One region of the Pantoea sp. X-Soil-OKNW-556 genome, then DNA from elsewhere that is predicted to be linked to it. Evidence: predicted binding sites of a transcription regulator. Region 1 holds the regulator's gene; each other region holds the start of a gene.
What was found. The regulator CRP, encoded in region 1, controls carbon source genes, mostly activating them, when cyclic AMP is high. The targets are predictions, from matches to a motif close to ATGTGANNNNNNTCACAT.
Positions count from the first base shown of each region.

Region 2: a site for CRP is predicted at 2,618-2,635, ahead of AC6I8T_RS00550 (PTS mannitol transporter subunit IICBA). Genes of this name have one in related genera too.
Region 3: a site for CRP is predicted at 2,818-2,835, ahead of cdd (cytidine deaminase). Genes of this name have one in related genera too.
Region 4: a site for CRP is predicted at 1,047-1,064, ahead of AC6I8T_RS03945 (CdaR family transcriptional regulator). Genes of this name have one in related genera too.

Region 1 is NZ_AP035990.1:4,096,459-4,100,426, reverse strand. It holds gene argD (bifunctional acetylornithine/succinyldiaminopimelate transaminase) at 1-391, shown strand, start outside; gene AC6I8T_RS19150 (YccS/YhfK family putative transporter) at 393-2,468, opposite strand; gene crp (cAMP-activated global transcriptional regulator CRP) at 2,527-3,159, opposite strand; gene AC6I8T_RS19140 (OsmC family protein) at 3,462-3,866, shown strand; gene AC6I8T_RS19135 (phosphoribulokinase) at 3,914-3,968, opposite strand, start outside.
Region 2 is NZ_AP035990.1:117,076-121,043, forward strand. It holds gene mtlD (mannitol-1-phosphate 5-dehydrogenase) at 1-334, opposite strand, end outside; gene AC6I8T_RS00550 (PTS mannitol transporter subunit IICBA) at 427-2,361, opposite strand; gene AC6I8T_RS00555 (DUF3053 domain-containing protein) at 2,804-3,520, opposite strand; gene AC6I8T_RS00560 (gamma-glutamyltransferase family protein) at 3,703-3,968, opposite strand, start outside.
Region 3 is NZ_AP035990.1:2,996,053-3,000,020, reverse strand. It holds gene AC6I8T_RS14060 (NAD-dependent malic enzyme) at 15-1,712, opposite strand; gene cdd (cytidine deaminase) at 1,870-2,769, opposite strand; gene AC6I8T_RS14050 (CidB/LrgB family autolysis modulator) at 2,889-3,581, opposite strand; gene AC6I8T_RS14045 (CidA/LrgA family protein) at 3,574-3,966, opposite strand.
Region 4 is NZ_AP035990.1:896,003-899,970, forward strand. It holds gene degP (serine endoprotease DegP) at 1-912, shown strand, start outside; gene AC6I8T_RS03945 (CdaR family transcriptional regulator) at 1,161-2,321, shown strand; gene AC6I8T_RS03950 (alginate lyase family protein) at 2,318-3,574, shown strand; gene AC6I8T_RS03955 (DUF3461 family protein) at 3,602-3,968, opposite strand, start outside.

The DNA of each region.
Region 1 (3,968 bases):
TCCCGGCGTGCATGGCACCACTTACGGCGGCAACCCGCTGGCCTGTGCGATTGCCGAAACGGCGCTCGACATCATCAACACCCCTGACGTGCTGGACGGTGTTGAATCACGCCGTCAGCAGTTTGTGGAAGCCTTGAAAGCGTTGGATAGCAAATTTGACCTGTTCACGGATATTCGTGGCAAAGGTCTGTTGATCGGTGCGGCATTGAAGCCGCAGCATGCCAGCAAGGCGCGTGACATTCTGCATGCCGCTGCCGCCGAAGGTCTGATGATCCTGACTGCTGGCAATGATGTGATCCGTTTTGTACCGTCACTGGTGATTGAACCGACCGATATCGAAGAGGGTATGGCGCGGTTCGCAGTGGCTATCGAGAAGGTGCTGGCGGCGTAACTCAGTTTTTCACCCGTAGTCCGGTCAGCCAGCGGCCATGATGTGGTCGCTGGCTCCATGCCAGAGAAGAGATGGTGTGCATCACGTTCAGGTGTTGCAGAATGCGCTTCACATGCTGCTCGACAATCGTTACCGCCCCCTCATTGATGTTTTCCGGTGCTTCCAGAATATTGCTGTCGTTACCGGGGCCATCATGCTCCAGCCGCTGCTGACAGCGTTGCAGCGCGATCTCACAGGATTGCAGATACCTTTCCGCCAACTTAGGCGTCAGCATGGTATGTTCGCGTGCCAGGATAGTCATGGCGTTGATGTGTTCGACAATAAACTGACTGTGCGTCACCCAGAGCCGCATATCTTTCAGGTACTGCGAATTGAAGCCCGGCTCGGTCATCGCCTGATTCAGCGAGTTAAACATGGCGTTATGCGCCTGGTTGACCTTGATGCGCTGATACGCCAGTTTCTCCGGTGACTGCTCCGGTCCGAGCAATAATTGCATCGCTTCCTGGTCGGCTTCCAGCGCATCGTGCGCATTCTTACGCAGTAAGCCGCTCTGCCACTGCGGCCACAGCCAAATCATGCCGCCAAAGGCAATCAGACATCCCATTAGCGTATCCATCATGCGTGGCAGCAGGAACTGCGCGCCATTCAGTGACAGCAACTGGAGCGAATACACCGCCGTCACCGTAAAGCCAATCATTGACCAGCCGTAATATTTACGTGTCACCAGATAGCTGGCGAGGGTGATCGCCAGCATAAACAACAGGGTGATGGATTCCGGTACGTCAAAGCGTAACGAGGCGGCAGCAATCAACAGCCCGGCAAAGGTGCCGAGCGCTCGGTGTTGAATTCTTACCCGCGTGGCGCTGTAGCCATTCTGGCTGACGAACATGGTGGTCATCAGAATCCAGTAAGGTTTGGGGATGTTGAAGAACAGCGCCAGCGCGCTACCAAACATCAGCATCACGGCAAAACGTGCAGCGGTGCGTAAGGCGGGGGATTTCAGCGACAGATAGCTGCGCAGCGCCGGAAAAAACGGCAGACGCCGTTGGCGATCGGCCATCAGATCACGGGTATACAGCGGTTTCTGGGTGCGCAGCACGCGCGCAATGCGGCTGAAGTGATACAGGCAGAAATTCCCCACCGGATTGTCCGGGTGCTGGCGGGCAATTTTTTCCAGCGCACCCAGCTGCTTATCCATTTGAAACCGTTCCGGCAGTTGGTGATACAAAATGGCATCGGCCAGCAAGCGCAGACGGGCGGAGATGGTCTTGGCATTCCAGCGAATCACCGCTTCAGCATGGCTCTGCTCCACCAGCTTTTGCACTTCTTCCGGCTGATGCAGGCTGACGGAGATATGTTCCTGCAAATCGAGTGCCACCTGAAAGGCACGCGTCAGGCGTTTATGGCTGTTATCGCGGCTGGCCGACAGCATATGCATTTGCTGGTAGCAGGTGGTGATCAGATCTACCGCTTTTTGCTGGCGTGCCAGCAACGGCGGCAGCGCTTTCTCCGGGTCGGTCAGCTGCGTCAACAGGGTATATTTGGCATCGCAATAATCCGCCAGCTCACGGTACAGCAGGCTCAGCGACTCGCGCATCGGCTGCTCTTTCCACAGCCAAAACCAGAACCAGTTGAACAACCCATACCACAAGGTCCCGCCGATATAGAGCAGCGGAGGCACCCAGATCGGCATACGTCCCACCAGGCTCAGGGTAAAGATGGAGGCAATCAGCGTGGCGGGTAACAAGCGGCCATGCAACGGGCTGATCTCACCCGTCACGCCCACTAATAGTGGCAGCACCAGCAGAATCAGCGGCAGGGGGACGTGATAATCCGTCAGCCACTGGATCAGAAAGCTGCCGGTCGCAAACAGGGAACCGCCAATAATCAGGCGTTTAAAAAAGCGTTTATGGGGCGTATCAAGACCGGCGATGTTGCAACAGGCGGGCACTAAGGAGAACAGCAAGCCTTTTTGCAGGTCGCCAAACAGCCAGCCGAGGGCCACGGGCAGGCACAGCACCAGCGTTTGCCGCAGGGCATAGTTCACTTCGGGATGATAGATGATTCGACGCCACATCAGCTCATCGCAGACAAAAACGGCGTGATGCTGCCATCACGCCGTGGGTGAGAAGAAATTAGCGGGTGCCGTAAACGACGATGGTTTTACCATGTGCGGAGATCAGGTTTTGATCTTCCAGCATTTTCAGAATACGGCCAACTGTCTCGCGTGAGCATCCGACGATCTGACCAATTTCCTGACGGGTGATTTTGATCTGCATCCCGTCCGGGTGGGTCATGGCATCGGGCTGTTTGGCCAGATTGAGCAGCGTCTGCGCAATGCGACCGGTCACATCAAGGAAGGCAAGGTTGCCCACTTTTTCTGATGTCACCTGTAGGCGACGCGCCATCTGCGCCGAAAGACGCATTAAAATATCCGGGTTTACCTGAATCAGCTGACGGAATTTTTTGTAGGAAATTTCAGCCACTTCGCAGGCAGTTTTGGCTCGTACCCAGGCACTACGTTCCTGACCTTCTTCAAACAGGCCAAGCTCGCCGATGAAATCCCCCTGATTGAGGTAGGAGAGAATCATCTCTTTGCCTTCTTCATCCTTGATCAGCACCGCAACGGCACCTTTCACGATGTAGTAGAGCGTTTCCGCTTTCTCACCCTGATGAATCAGGGTGCTTTTGGATGGATATTTGTGAATATGGCAATGGGACAGGAACCATTCGAGTGTAGGGTCTGTTTGCGGTTTGCCGAGAACCATTCGCTATTATCCTCTGTTGTAATCGTGCCCAAAACACAGGGGGCAGTTTTCCCTGTCAGGCGGTGAAATCGTAGAGCGCTTCCTGTTAAGGAAAATTATTCGGGTGGACTCTTAAGCCAGGCTTCTGATTCTTCCCGCCTTCGTCTATTGCGACGAAAATATTTTCAGCTCTGTTTGTAGCACAGCTTTTGCTAGCTGTCTTCTGTTGTCTCGCTTCAGCAAAAGGGCGATTAGTCTGGATTGCTGTTTCTCAGGTGAAAGCGTACTCTGGCGGCAAATCAGCCTATTCAGGAGAAAGAATAATGCAGGCACGGGTTAAATGGGTGGAAGGGCTTACCTTTCTCGGAGAATCCTCATCAGGTCACCAGATATTAATGGATGGCAATTCGGGCGACAAAGCACCGAGCCCGATGGAGATGGTGCTGATGGCGGCAGGCGGTTGCAGCGCGATTGACGTCGTGTCGATCCTGCAAAAAGGGCGCAATGATGTGAAGGATTGTGAGGTCAAACTGACCTCGGAACGTCGTGAAGAAGCGCCACGCATTTTCACACATATCAACCTGCATTTTATTGTTACCGGCAAAGCGCTGGGCGATAAAGCAGTGGCGCGGGCGGTTGATCTGTCGGCTGAAAAATATTGCTCGGTAGCGATTATGCTGGGCAAAGGGGTAGAAATCACCCACAGCTACGAGGTTATTGAACTCTAGCCCGGTCGTAACGGCGCGATAAATCGCGCCGTTACGGTTATGTTTGATTATTCGATGCGTTTGCCTTCAATCAGTCGCTGCACCAGCGGCGTCATAATCAGC
Region 2 (3,968 bases), 4.0 Mb from region 1:
CATTACCGTTATCGCGGCGGTTGGCCAGACCTTTGGCAACGCCACCGGCGATGCGCTCCAGAATCTGCGGGCCAACCGCCGTGGTAACGATATCAACCTCAGCAATCAGCGTGACGATAGCGTCGCTGGTGCTGTTCACCGCGCTGACGCTTTTGACAATCTCAACTTTCGCCTGCTCGCCAACCACATGAACCGGATACTCATGACGGGCGTTAAGGGCATCAAGAACCACCTGATTCACATCCGCAAATACCAGTTCGATACCGGCATCAGCCAGCAGCTTACCGATAAAACCACGGCCGATGTTACCTGCTCCAAAATGTAACGCTTTCATAATTTGACCCATATCAAATGACGATGGGGCGGGCATGTCCGCCCCGGAAAGTGGGGACGGGCATACCCGCCCCAGGGATATTAACGATTTGTTCAGGCGGTGGTTTTGCTACCAGACAGCAAATCCAGCACGTCTTGCACGTTGGTGGTGTTCGCCAGCTTCTCAATCACGCTTTCGTCGTCCAGCGCGTTAGTCAGGCTGGTGATGACCTGGATGTGTTCGTTATTGCGCGCAGCAATACCGATCACCAGGCGAGCCACTTCGTCAGACTCTTCACCGAACTGCACGCCCGCCGGATACTGGCAGAACACTACGCCGGTTTTCAACACGCGATCTTTAGCTTCCACCGTGCCGTGCGGTACGGCAATCGACTCACCGAGATAAGTCGGGGTCAGCTTTTCACGCTCCAGCATCGCATCCACGTATTCCGGCTGCACGTAGCCGCCTTTTACCAGTTGCTCACCGGCAAAGCGAATCGCCTGCTCTTTGTTGCTGGCGCTCAGGCCAAGGAACACGTTGTTTGCACCCAGTTTAAACAGATGCGCGTTACCGGCATCGAAGCTGTCAGCCAGCGTGGTCTGCACGGTTTCGCGATGGGCTTCGCTACGATTGGCCGCCACCAGACGCTCGGTCAAATTGGTGTACAAGGCACTGTCGAGGAAGTTGTTCAGCGAAATATGCTGGGCCTGCGGTGCCTGACGCATCGCACGCTCGGTCAGATCGCGGTGGGTGATCACCAGGTCCACATCACCCGGCAGGGCGTTAATGGCGCTGTTGGTCACCGAAATGTTGCTCAGACCGGCATCCTGCACTTTCTTACGCAGTACGCCTGCACCCATTGCACTGGAACCCATGCCGGCATCACAAGCCACGATGATTTTACGTACGTGGTTCAGGTCAACGCTCATCGCATCACCGGCAACCGGCGCACCTGCAACGCTCTGGCCTTTAGACTGGGCTTTCATGTCCTGCATACGCTTGGTGGCGGCTTCGATGTCGTCTTCATCTTTTACTTTGCTGGTTTTCAGCAGGATTGAAGAGATGACAAAGGAAACGGCGAACGCAGCGATAATCGCGGTCACGTTAGCAAAGTAAGTACCTTTTGGCGTCATCGCCAGCACTGCCAGGATGGAACCCGGAGAAGCCGGAGAAACCAGGCCGCCGTGCAGTACGGTCAGGGTGAACACGCCAGTCATACCACCGAGAATTACCGCCAGCAGCAGACGCGGTGCCATCAGTACGTACGGGAAGTAAATTTCGTGGATACCACCCAGGAAGTGGATGATGGCAGCACCACCGGCTGATTGTTTGGCGCTACCGCGACCAAAAATCATATACGCCACCAGTACGCCCATACCCGGACCTGGGTTGGCTTCGATCAGGAAGAAGATCGATTTGCCCACTTCGCTCGCCTGCTGGATACCCAGCGGAGAGAAGATACCGTGGTTGATGGCGTTGTTGAGGAACAGGATTTTCGCCGGTTCAACAAAGATGGAGGTCAACGGCAGCAGGTTATTCTGCACCATCAGATTTACGCCTGCGGCGAGAATATGGGACAGACCTTCCACCAACGGACCGATACCGATAAACGCCAGCAGCGCCAGCAGCATACCGATGATACCGGCGGAGAAGTTGTTCACCAGCATCTCGAAGCCGCTTTTGATCTTGCCATCAACGGCACGGTCAAAGTGTTTGATCGCCCAGCCGCCCAGCGGACCGGCAATCATGGAGCCGAGGAACATCGGCATATCCGCACCGACAATCACACCCATAGTGGTGATTGCGCCGACCACGCCACCACGATCGCCACCCACCAGACGACCACCGGTGAAACCGATCAACAGCGGCAGCAGGTAGGTAATCATCGGGCCAACGAGTTTCGCCAGCGTCGCGTTTGGAATCCATCCGGTTGGAATGAACAGTGCAGTGATGATACCCCAGGCGATAAACGCACCGATGTTAGGCATCACCATGTTACTCAGAAAGCGACCAAAGCTCTGAACTTTGACCTTCACTGATGAGGACATAAACCCACCCCTTATTGAGACGCGCTGCAATAAGAGAGCGCGTTTGTTTTTGTTAAGACGTTACGGCGGGGGCCGTGGCATTACTGTATGCAGGCGGACTCTAGCACTAGTTTATGACGCTGCGTAGAGCGTGGGTAAAGTGTGATATAGATCACGCTAAGTTGGGGTGAGAAGGGTGCTATTAGGTGATATTGATCACAAAAATGCCGTGTAAGAAAAGTACGATGCTGAATATTTAGACAAATCAGGAGGCTAAATGTGACATTTATCACTTTTTTACTTATGGGGTTTGTTTCATAAATGTGATGAGGATCACAAACAATATTTGGTCGAAAATGCGCCAGATCACACTCTGCCGCAGCAGGAAGAATCAGAAAAGCGGAATGTAAGGAAGTGACAAAAGTCTGAAAAGCGGGTAATCCATGATTACCCGCCTGAAGAATTACTGAAAACCGCTTTGAACAGTATTCTGCGCCTGGGTCAGAGCCTGGGCATTGCTGGAGAGGGTGCTCATCAGCGTGTTGTATTGGGTGGCCTGATCCTGGGTCGGGAATTGCACGCCGCCATCATTGAAAGTCACGCGTGTACCCTGCGATTGCAGGTAATCACCGGTCTGTACCGCCGCCTGGCTCAGCGCCTGCAACTGTGGCAGCAACGGGATCAGGGTGCTGGCCGGTTGGGTGACCACTTTGGTATAGACGCTGTCATACACTTTTTTCAGGTCATCTGGCTGTTTCAGCGCAGCATGGCTGCTGTCGGCCTGCATTTTGGCGCTCTGAATTTGCTGTGTCAGCACGCTCAGATTGCCGCTGGCCTGGCGCAGCGTGTCACGACGCGTCAGGTAATCCTGCGGTACACGAATGGCCGCCAACTCATCGACCACCGGACGCATGCCCTGTTCAACGGCCTGATTCACCTGCTGCGAGAAACCATAAAGAATGGCGTAATCACTCGCGTAGTTGCCGAACGTTTGCTTCTGGTTTTCGCTCAGGCTGGGCAGATGCTCGCCGCTGCGCATGACCGTGTTCTGGAGAAAATCAGTAAAGGCTTTACGCTGATCGCCCTCTTTGTCGCCACAGGCGGTAAGTTGCAGCACTGCGAGCAGCGTGACGACCAGCATGCCGCTACGCATCCAGATGCGGGAAATTCCTGACGCCATATTCAACTCCTGTAAGTCACCTAATGGCAGATTTCAATTCGATGGGAAAGGTCCTAAAGGATAGAACAATGGCCTGGTGCACACAACGGCGGGGTGAGGTAAAAACTGCGCGATAAATCGCGCCGCGACGCTTCAGTGCACGTAGCGGCGCAATTTATTGCGCGGGGAATCACTGGCTGGCGTCAATACACCAATGCTTGTCCATCTTTGCGGCTTTCAGTGGCAGCGATATAGAACCCTTGCGGGTCGCGCACAATCGCCTGGGCACCGCCGAAGTTGTAGCCCTGAAGCGGGTCCTCCACCACAATCTGATGGCCCATGCCACGTAGCGCTGCGATCGCATTACGATCCATCCCGGCTTCAACCACCACTTCGCGCCCCTGTACCACGCGCCAGCGCGGGGCATCAATTGCCGCCTGTGGGTTCTGTTTATGCAGCATGATGCGTA
Region 3 (3,968 bases), 1.1 Mb from region 1:
GGCATGGAACAGCATCAGATTGAAGTACGACGATAGTGACGGTACTGCGGCAGCCAGAAGTTATTGTTGACGGCTTGTGACAGGACATCTTCTGAGGTCACCACCGCGACACCTGCCAGCTGCGCGGCTTTGCCCACTTCCATCGCAATCACTTTCGATACGCCCTGGATATCCTTGATCTCCGGCAGCACCGGACCTTCACCATCATTCACCAGCGGTGAACAATCAGCCAAAGCGCGGCTGGCGGTCATCAGCATCGAATCGGTGACGCGCGAAGCACCCGCGGCAATCACACCCAGACCGATACCGGGGAAGATATAGGAGTTGTTGCACTGGGCAATCGGATAAGTTTTACCTTTCCAGTTCACCGGTGCAAACGGACTGCCAGTTGCCACCAGTGCGGCTCCGTCGGTCCAGGCGATAATATCTGCCGGAGTTGCTTCAACGCGCGAGGTTGGATTGGACAACGGCATCACAATCGGGCGTTTGCAGTGCTTGTTCATCTCACGAATGATCTCTTCGGTGAACAGACCTGGCTGTCCGGAAACACCAATCAGGATATCCGGTTTGGCGTTGCGTACCACATCCAACAGAGAGATCGAATCACTGGTGATATCCCAGCCCTTCAGATTGTCGCTCTTCTGCACCAGACGGCTCTGGAAATCGAGCAGATTTGGCAATTTGTCGGTCAGCAGACCAAAGCGATCCACCATCAGGACACGAGAGCGTGCTTCATCATCGCTCAGACCTTCCGACTTCATTTGCGCGATAATTTGTTCGGCGATACCACAGCCAGCAGAACCGGCACCCAGGAACACCACTTTTTGTTCGCACAGGCGGCTGCCTGCGGCACGGCTGGCGGCGATCAACGTACCCACGGTCACCGCGGCGGTGCCCTGAATATCATCGTTGAAGCAGCAGATTTCATCACGATAACGTTCCAGCAGCGGCATGGCGTTTTTCTGGGCGAAGTCTTCAAATTGCAGCAGAACTTTCGGCCAGCGGCGTTTAACGGCCTGGATAAAATCATTAACGAAGGCTTCGTACTCTTCGCCAGAAATACGCGGATGACGCCAGCCCATGTACAGCGGGTCATTCAGCAATTGCTGGTTATTGGTACCTACATCCAGCACTACCGGCAGGGTATACGCCGGACTGATGCCACCACAGGCGGTATACAGCGAAAGTTTACCAATCGGGATCCCCATGCCGCCGATGCCGAGGTCACCGAGGCCGAGAATACGTTCACCATCCGTGACCACAATTACCTTCACGTTCTGTTTGGTGGCGTTTTGCAGCATGTCTTCGATGCGGTCGCGATTGTTATAGGAAATAAACACGCCGCGTGCGCGACGATAAATCTCGGAGAAGTGTTCACAGGCGGCACCGACCGTCGGGGTGTAGATGATCGGCATCATCTCTTCCAGATGATTGTCCAGCAGTCGGTAGAACAGGGTTTCGTTGGTGTCCTGGATATTACGCAGATAGACGTGCTTGTCGTTATTGTTCTTAAAATCCTGGAATTGACGCCAGGCACGCTCTGCCTGTTCTTCAATGGTTTCAACCGCTTCGGGCAGCAGGCCATTAAGATTGAATTCATTACGTTCTTCGAGAGAGAAGGCGCTGCCTTTGTTCAACAGCGGAAATTCCAGCAGGATCGGACCCGCGTAAGGAATATACAGCGGACGTTTACTTTCGTACTCGAGTTCCATGCAATGTTTGCTCCGGTTGCAGTGTTTTCTGGCGTGTCGCCGGGAAAGGTAACGCCAGCCTTTCTTATTGTGAAGTGATTTCTGGCGCCCGATCCTATGAAATTTCCTGCGGATGTACAGCTTTTGTTAATAAAAGGTCACAAAAGCGGTAAAAGGATCACTTAACTGCGATGGCTGACAAGGTTTCTGTTGCAAACGCATGACAACCCAGCGCCGCAAGTGTCGCACGCGTGGCATCTCGCTGGCTGAGGGTTGCCGTCTGACACTCCGCCAGTACCGCCTGCTGAATGCCATCCAGGGCTTCGTTATGCATATTCATCAGAATCAATGCTGCCTGTAGCGGTGGCAGGCTGGGATTAAACGCGGCATTTTCGGCGTAGCGTCCGGTAAAAATCTGCCCACTGCGACTGCGTAGCGCCACGCCGCTGTAGCTCTGACTGTAGGGTGCATGGCTTTGATTGGCGGCTTCGATGGCTGCCTGTTGCAGTGTATCGCCCTGCAAAGCAAAACCATGATCAACCGGGGTGAGCAAACGTTCGGCAATATTCAAATCTGCCGGGCCAAAGGCATCGGGCAGATAATCGCCAAGGGTGCGGATTGCCCGTCCCGGCAGGCTGACGCGAATTGCGGTGCCACTGTTCAGTTCATTCATAAACTGGCGGCAGTGCCCGCAAGGTGTGTAGTTGACGGTGATGGTTTCCAGCCGGGTTTCACCACGCAGCCAGGCATGGGTGATAGCGCTTTGCTCAGCATGTACTGTCTGCTGCAACGGGGCGTTGCGGAACTCCATATTGGCACCAAAATACCAGTTGCCACTGATGCCGCGCGCGATCGCGCCCACGTTAAAGTTCGACACCGGGGCAATCGCGCAGGATGCCGCCAATGGCAACAGCGCGAGAGCGAGGGCATCTGCATCCAGACCGGTAGCCTGCTGTAGCTGTGTCACTTCATTGGCATGCAGCACGCCATGAAAATCGGCCGCGTCCAGCAAGGGTTGCAGCGCCTGTTGCAGTCTGAGCGGCAGGGCAGAGAAAGCGGAAGTGAATCTTGGATGCATAATGGCCTCGTTACCTCGTCAGCGGCGGCACGCCGCCAGAAGGTTTATATGTGATCTATATCTCTCTGACAATGTAAGACGATTTGCGCGTTTCAACTTTGAGAGATCTCTCGCAAGTTTCATCTCAGCCAGTGCATCAGGACCGGGTAGAGAAACGGTGCCAGTAACGACGTAATAATGCCGCAAATCACCAACGCCAGAGAACTGAATGCCCCTTCCTGATAATCAATTTCCGCCGCTCGCGCAGTACCCAACGCATGCGAAGCATTGCCAATGGCTAGTCCCCGCGATGCTTTGCTTTTTACCTGTAACAGATTCAGCAGCATATGACCGAACACGGCACCCAGCACCCCAGCAATCAGCACGCAGATGGCGCTGATGGCGGGAATACCATGCAGCGAGCCGGACACGGCCATCGCGATCGGCGTGGTGACGGATTTCGGCATAATGGTGGCGGCGATCTCCGGGGTCGCTCCCAGCCATAACGCAATGGCGGTGCCGGAAATCATGGCGGTCAGGCTGCCAATAAAACAGACGCTGATAATGGTTTTCCAGCGCGCGCGGATTTGATGCATCTGCTCATACAACGGCAGGGCCAGTGCAACCACGGCAGGTTGTAATAATTGATTCAGCAGCGCACTGCCCGCGAAGTAACGCGCATAAGGCATATGGGTGAGCAACAAAATTGGAATCACAATCGCCATCGCCACCAGCAGCGGATTAATGATGGAGATATTGATTTTCGCGGCCAGCTTGCGTGCCAGGAAATAAGCGGCGAGGGTGAGGGGTAATGACCACCAGATGTCACTCATCGTTCGATTCCTTCCTCACTTTTGGCCGTTGCATCCGTTCAGCGCTCAGGCTCACCACCACCAACACCAGGAAAGTACTGACCAGGCAGGAAACCACAATCGGACCGAATTGGGCGGTAAGGATGTCGGTATAGCCCATCACGCCAACACTGATCGGCACAAACAGCAACGCCATGTAGCGGATCATCAAGTGGCAGCCAGGCTTGACCCAATCAACCGGCAGAATTTGCAGTGCCAGCAAGGCAAACAACAGCAACATACCGATGATGCTACCGGGAATGGTGATCGGGAGAAGGGCGGCAATGCCGATTCCGGCATAAAGAGCAGCGTAAATAATGACAAAGGCACGTAAATAGCGCCAGCAGACAGACAGCACGGTGGGCATGA
Region 4 (3,968 bases), 3.2 Mb from region 1:
ACGGCGATTAAGATTGCCGATTCAGATAACCTGCGTGTGGGCGATTACACCGTAGCGATCGGTAACCCCTATGGTCTGGGCGAAACCGTTACTTCGGGTATCGTTTCAGCACTGGGTCGCAGCGGCCTGAACGTTGAGAACTATGAAAACTTTATCCAGACCGATGCTGCGATCAACCGTGGTAACTCGGGTGGTGCGTTGGTGAACCTTAACGGTGAACTGATTGGTATCAACACCGCGATCCTGGCTCCGGACGGCGGTAACATCGGTATTGGTTTTGCCATCCCGAGTAATATGGTGAAAAACCTCAGTGCGCAGATGGTCGAGTATGGCCAGGTGAAACGCGGTGAGCTGGGGATCATGGGTACCGAGCTGAACTCCGAGCTGGCGAAAGCGATGAAAGTCGATGCGCAGCGTGGTGCCTTTGTAAGCCAGGTTCTGCCGAATTCCGCTGCCGCGAAAGCGGGCATTAAAGCTGGTGATGTGGTGGTGTCGATGAATGGCAAACCGCTGACCAGCTTCTCAGCACTGCGTGCTGAAGTCGGTTCACTGCCGGTTGGCACCAAGCTGCAACTCGGTCTGCTGCGTGACGGCAAACCAGTAAGCGTCACTGTGGAGTTGCAGCAGAGCACTCAGGATAAAGTACAGTCCGCTACGATCTATACCGGCATTGAAGGTGCAGATCTGAGTAATGTCGACAGCAACGGCCAGAAAGGCGTGCGAGTTGATAGCGTGAAACCGGGCAGTGCCGCGGCGCGCATCGGCCTGAAAAAAGGCGATGTGATTCTCGGTGTGAACCAGCAGTCGGTGGCGAATCTGGGCGAACTGCGCAAGATCCTCGACACCAAACCTTCGGTACTGGCGTTGAATGTCCAGCGCGGCGACAACAGCCTGTACCTGCTGATGCAGTAATCTCTTGTAGCTAAGCAAAGGCGGACTTCGGTCCGCCTTTTTTATGCAGAAAACGTAACGACGCGATTTAACGCGCGGTTTTGCACCTGGTGCCAAAATTCGCACGATAAATCGTGCCGCCACAAGCATCACAGATGTGACCTCCCCCGCAATTCCCGCAATCTCTATCCGGCTATGTGCAGTTGCACAATGCCAGCCGTTAAGCGGGCGCGTATTCTGTCGGCAGTTCCTTTTATCTGGAGTGATTAATGGCCACCTATCATCTTGATGCGCGACTGGCTCAGGACATTGTTGCCCGCACCATGAAAATTATTGACAGCAATGTCAACGTGATGGATGCCCGTGGCCGCATCATTGGCAGTGGCGACCGCGAGCGTATTGGCGAATTGCACGAAGGTGCGCTGCTGGTACTGTCGCAGGGTAGGGTTGTAGACATCGATGAAGCGGTGGCTAAGCATCTGCATGGTGTACGCCCGGGGATTAACTTGCCGCTGCGTATTGATGGTGAAATCGTAGGTGTGATCGGTCTGACCGGGCAACCCGTAGCGTTACGGCATTACGGTGAACTGGTTTGCATGACGGCAGAGATGATGCTGGAACAGGCACGGCTGCTGCATATGCTGGCCCAGGATAGCCGCCTGCGCGAGGAGTTGGTTCTCAACCTGGTACGCAGCGAAACCCTGTCACCGGCGTTGAGCGAATGGGCGCAACGGCTGGGTATCGATCTTAATCAACCGCGTGTGGTTGCGGTGGTCGAGGTGGACAGCGGGCAACTTGGTGTCGATAGCGCCATGTCGGAATTGCAGCAACTGCAAACGCTGCTGACCACGCCCGAGCGCGATAACCTGATTGCCATTGTCTCGCTCACCGAAATGGTGGTATTGAAACCGGCACTGAATGCGCACGGTCGCTATGATCAGGACGATCATCGGCGTCGGGTTGAGCAGTTATTACAACGTATGAAAGAGAGCGGGCATCTGCGCATGCGTATTGCGCTGGGGAACTATTTTACCGGTCCCGGCAGCATCGCACGTTCCTATCGTACCGCCCGTACCACCATGATGGTCGGCAAACAGCGTATGCCGGAACAACGCAGCTATTTCTATCAGGATTTGGTGTTGCCGGTACTGCTCGATAGCTTACGCGGTGGCTGGCAGGCCAATGAGCTGGCCCGACCGCTGGCGAAACTGAAAAATATGGATAGCAATGGTTTGCTGCGGCGTACCTTAATCGCCTGGTTCAGCCATAACGTACAACCCAGCGCTACGGCGCGTGCGCTGTTTATCCATCGTAATACGCTGGAATATCGTCTGAATCGTATCTCGGAACTCACCGGGTTGAATCTCGGCAACTTTGACGATCGCCTGTTATTGTACGTGGCATTGCAACTTGATGAGCAGGGCGGATGAAACGGGCTGGGATACTGGCGTTCGCGCTATGGGTATGTAGCGGTTTTAGCCAGGCGACTGAGCTGGCTTTTCTCTCGCTGAGTGATTTACAGCAGGTTAAGCAACAACTGGCGCAGCACCGGGCTGCGTCGCCAACGCTGGCGGCGTGGCAACAATTACAGCGGGAAGCGCAACAGGCGTTGAAGCATCCTGATCCCAGCGTCATCGATAAAGGGCTGTTACCGCCAGGTGGTTCGAAGCATGACTATCTCAGTCTGAGCGCCTATTGGTGGCCAGACGCGTCGCAACCCGCTGGCCTGCCGTGGCTGCGACGCGACGGTGTGGTGAATCCAGCCAGCAAAAATGATCAGAGCGATGGTGTCCGGTTGGCACGCTTTAGCGCTGATGTGCAGGCACTGACGCTTGCCTGGTATTTCTCCGGTGAGCAGCGTTATGCCGATAAAGCACAGTCGCTGGTGCGCCACTGGTTTATCGATCCTGCCAGTCGAATGAATCCCAACCTTAACTTTGCGCAGGGTGTCCCTGGGATAGCGGATGGACGTCATACCGGGGTGCTCGACGGGCGCTATTTTGCGACCCGAGTAGTGGATGCCTTGCAGTTACTGAGAACCTCTCCAGGTTGGCAAGCGGCCGATCAGCAGGGGGTAGAACGCTGGTTTCGCGACTATCTGCATTGGTTACAGCATAGCCCGCTCGCACAACAGGAAGCGGCAGCGCCCAATAATCACGGTAGCTGGTACTGTACCCAGCTGGCGGGCATCGCCTGGTATCTTGGGGATGATGCTGCGGTGCGGGCGATGGTGACTCTGGCGCGTGGTAAAATTGATCAACAGATCCGGGCCGATGGCAGCCAACCCTATGAACTGGCGCGCACCCGATCTTTTCATTACAGCTATTTTAATTTGCAGGCGCTGACCGCCCTCGCGCAGCTGGCACAAAAAAGTGGCAACGGTGATCTCTGGCATTATCAGAACGCACAGGGCGGATCGTTACTCGCCGCGTTGGCGGCGCTTGCCCCTTATAGCGATCCGGTTAAACCCTGGCCGTGGAAAAACCGTGATCGTGTCAGCCAGAGGATCATTCCTTTGTTGTCGTTGGCGGATAACAGTCTGCACCAAACGCGCTGGGAATCCGCCATCGCCCGCACTGACTGGACCGCCTTTAGCGGTTCAGCGCGCGGGGCTGTGGAGCAGGCGCAGCGTGATACCTGGTTGATTTCGTTGCCTTATGGGCAGAAAAAAGGCCAGCAATAGCTGGCCTGAGAAAAGCGCGAGGCGAAATTAACGACCGTTGCGAGTCAGTTTATCGAGGTCGGATTCAATCTCAGCGATCTTATTAGACACCACGTTTTCCAGATGACGCAGATCGGCCAGGATTTTGCGTTTCAGATCGACTTCAACCTGATCACGCTGGCAAATCTGATCCAGCTCATCAATCACATAACGCAGGTTAGGGCTGATTTCCTGAACTTCTTTGTAACCCTGGCTGCTGTGGTCAGCCACTACGGTTTTGCGCTGACGTGGGTATTTGAACTTCACGCTTTTCGCGAAGAACTCGCCTTTATCTTTGCGGAAATAGATTTTCAGGATGTCGTTATTGGCTTCCTGACGCAGGCTGTAACGGTCAATGTCTTCAGGGGTGCTGATA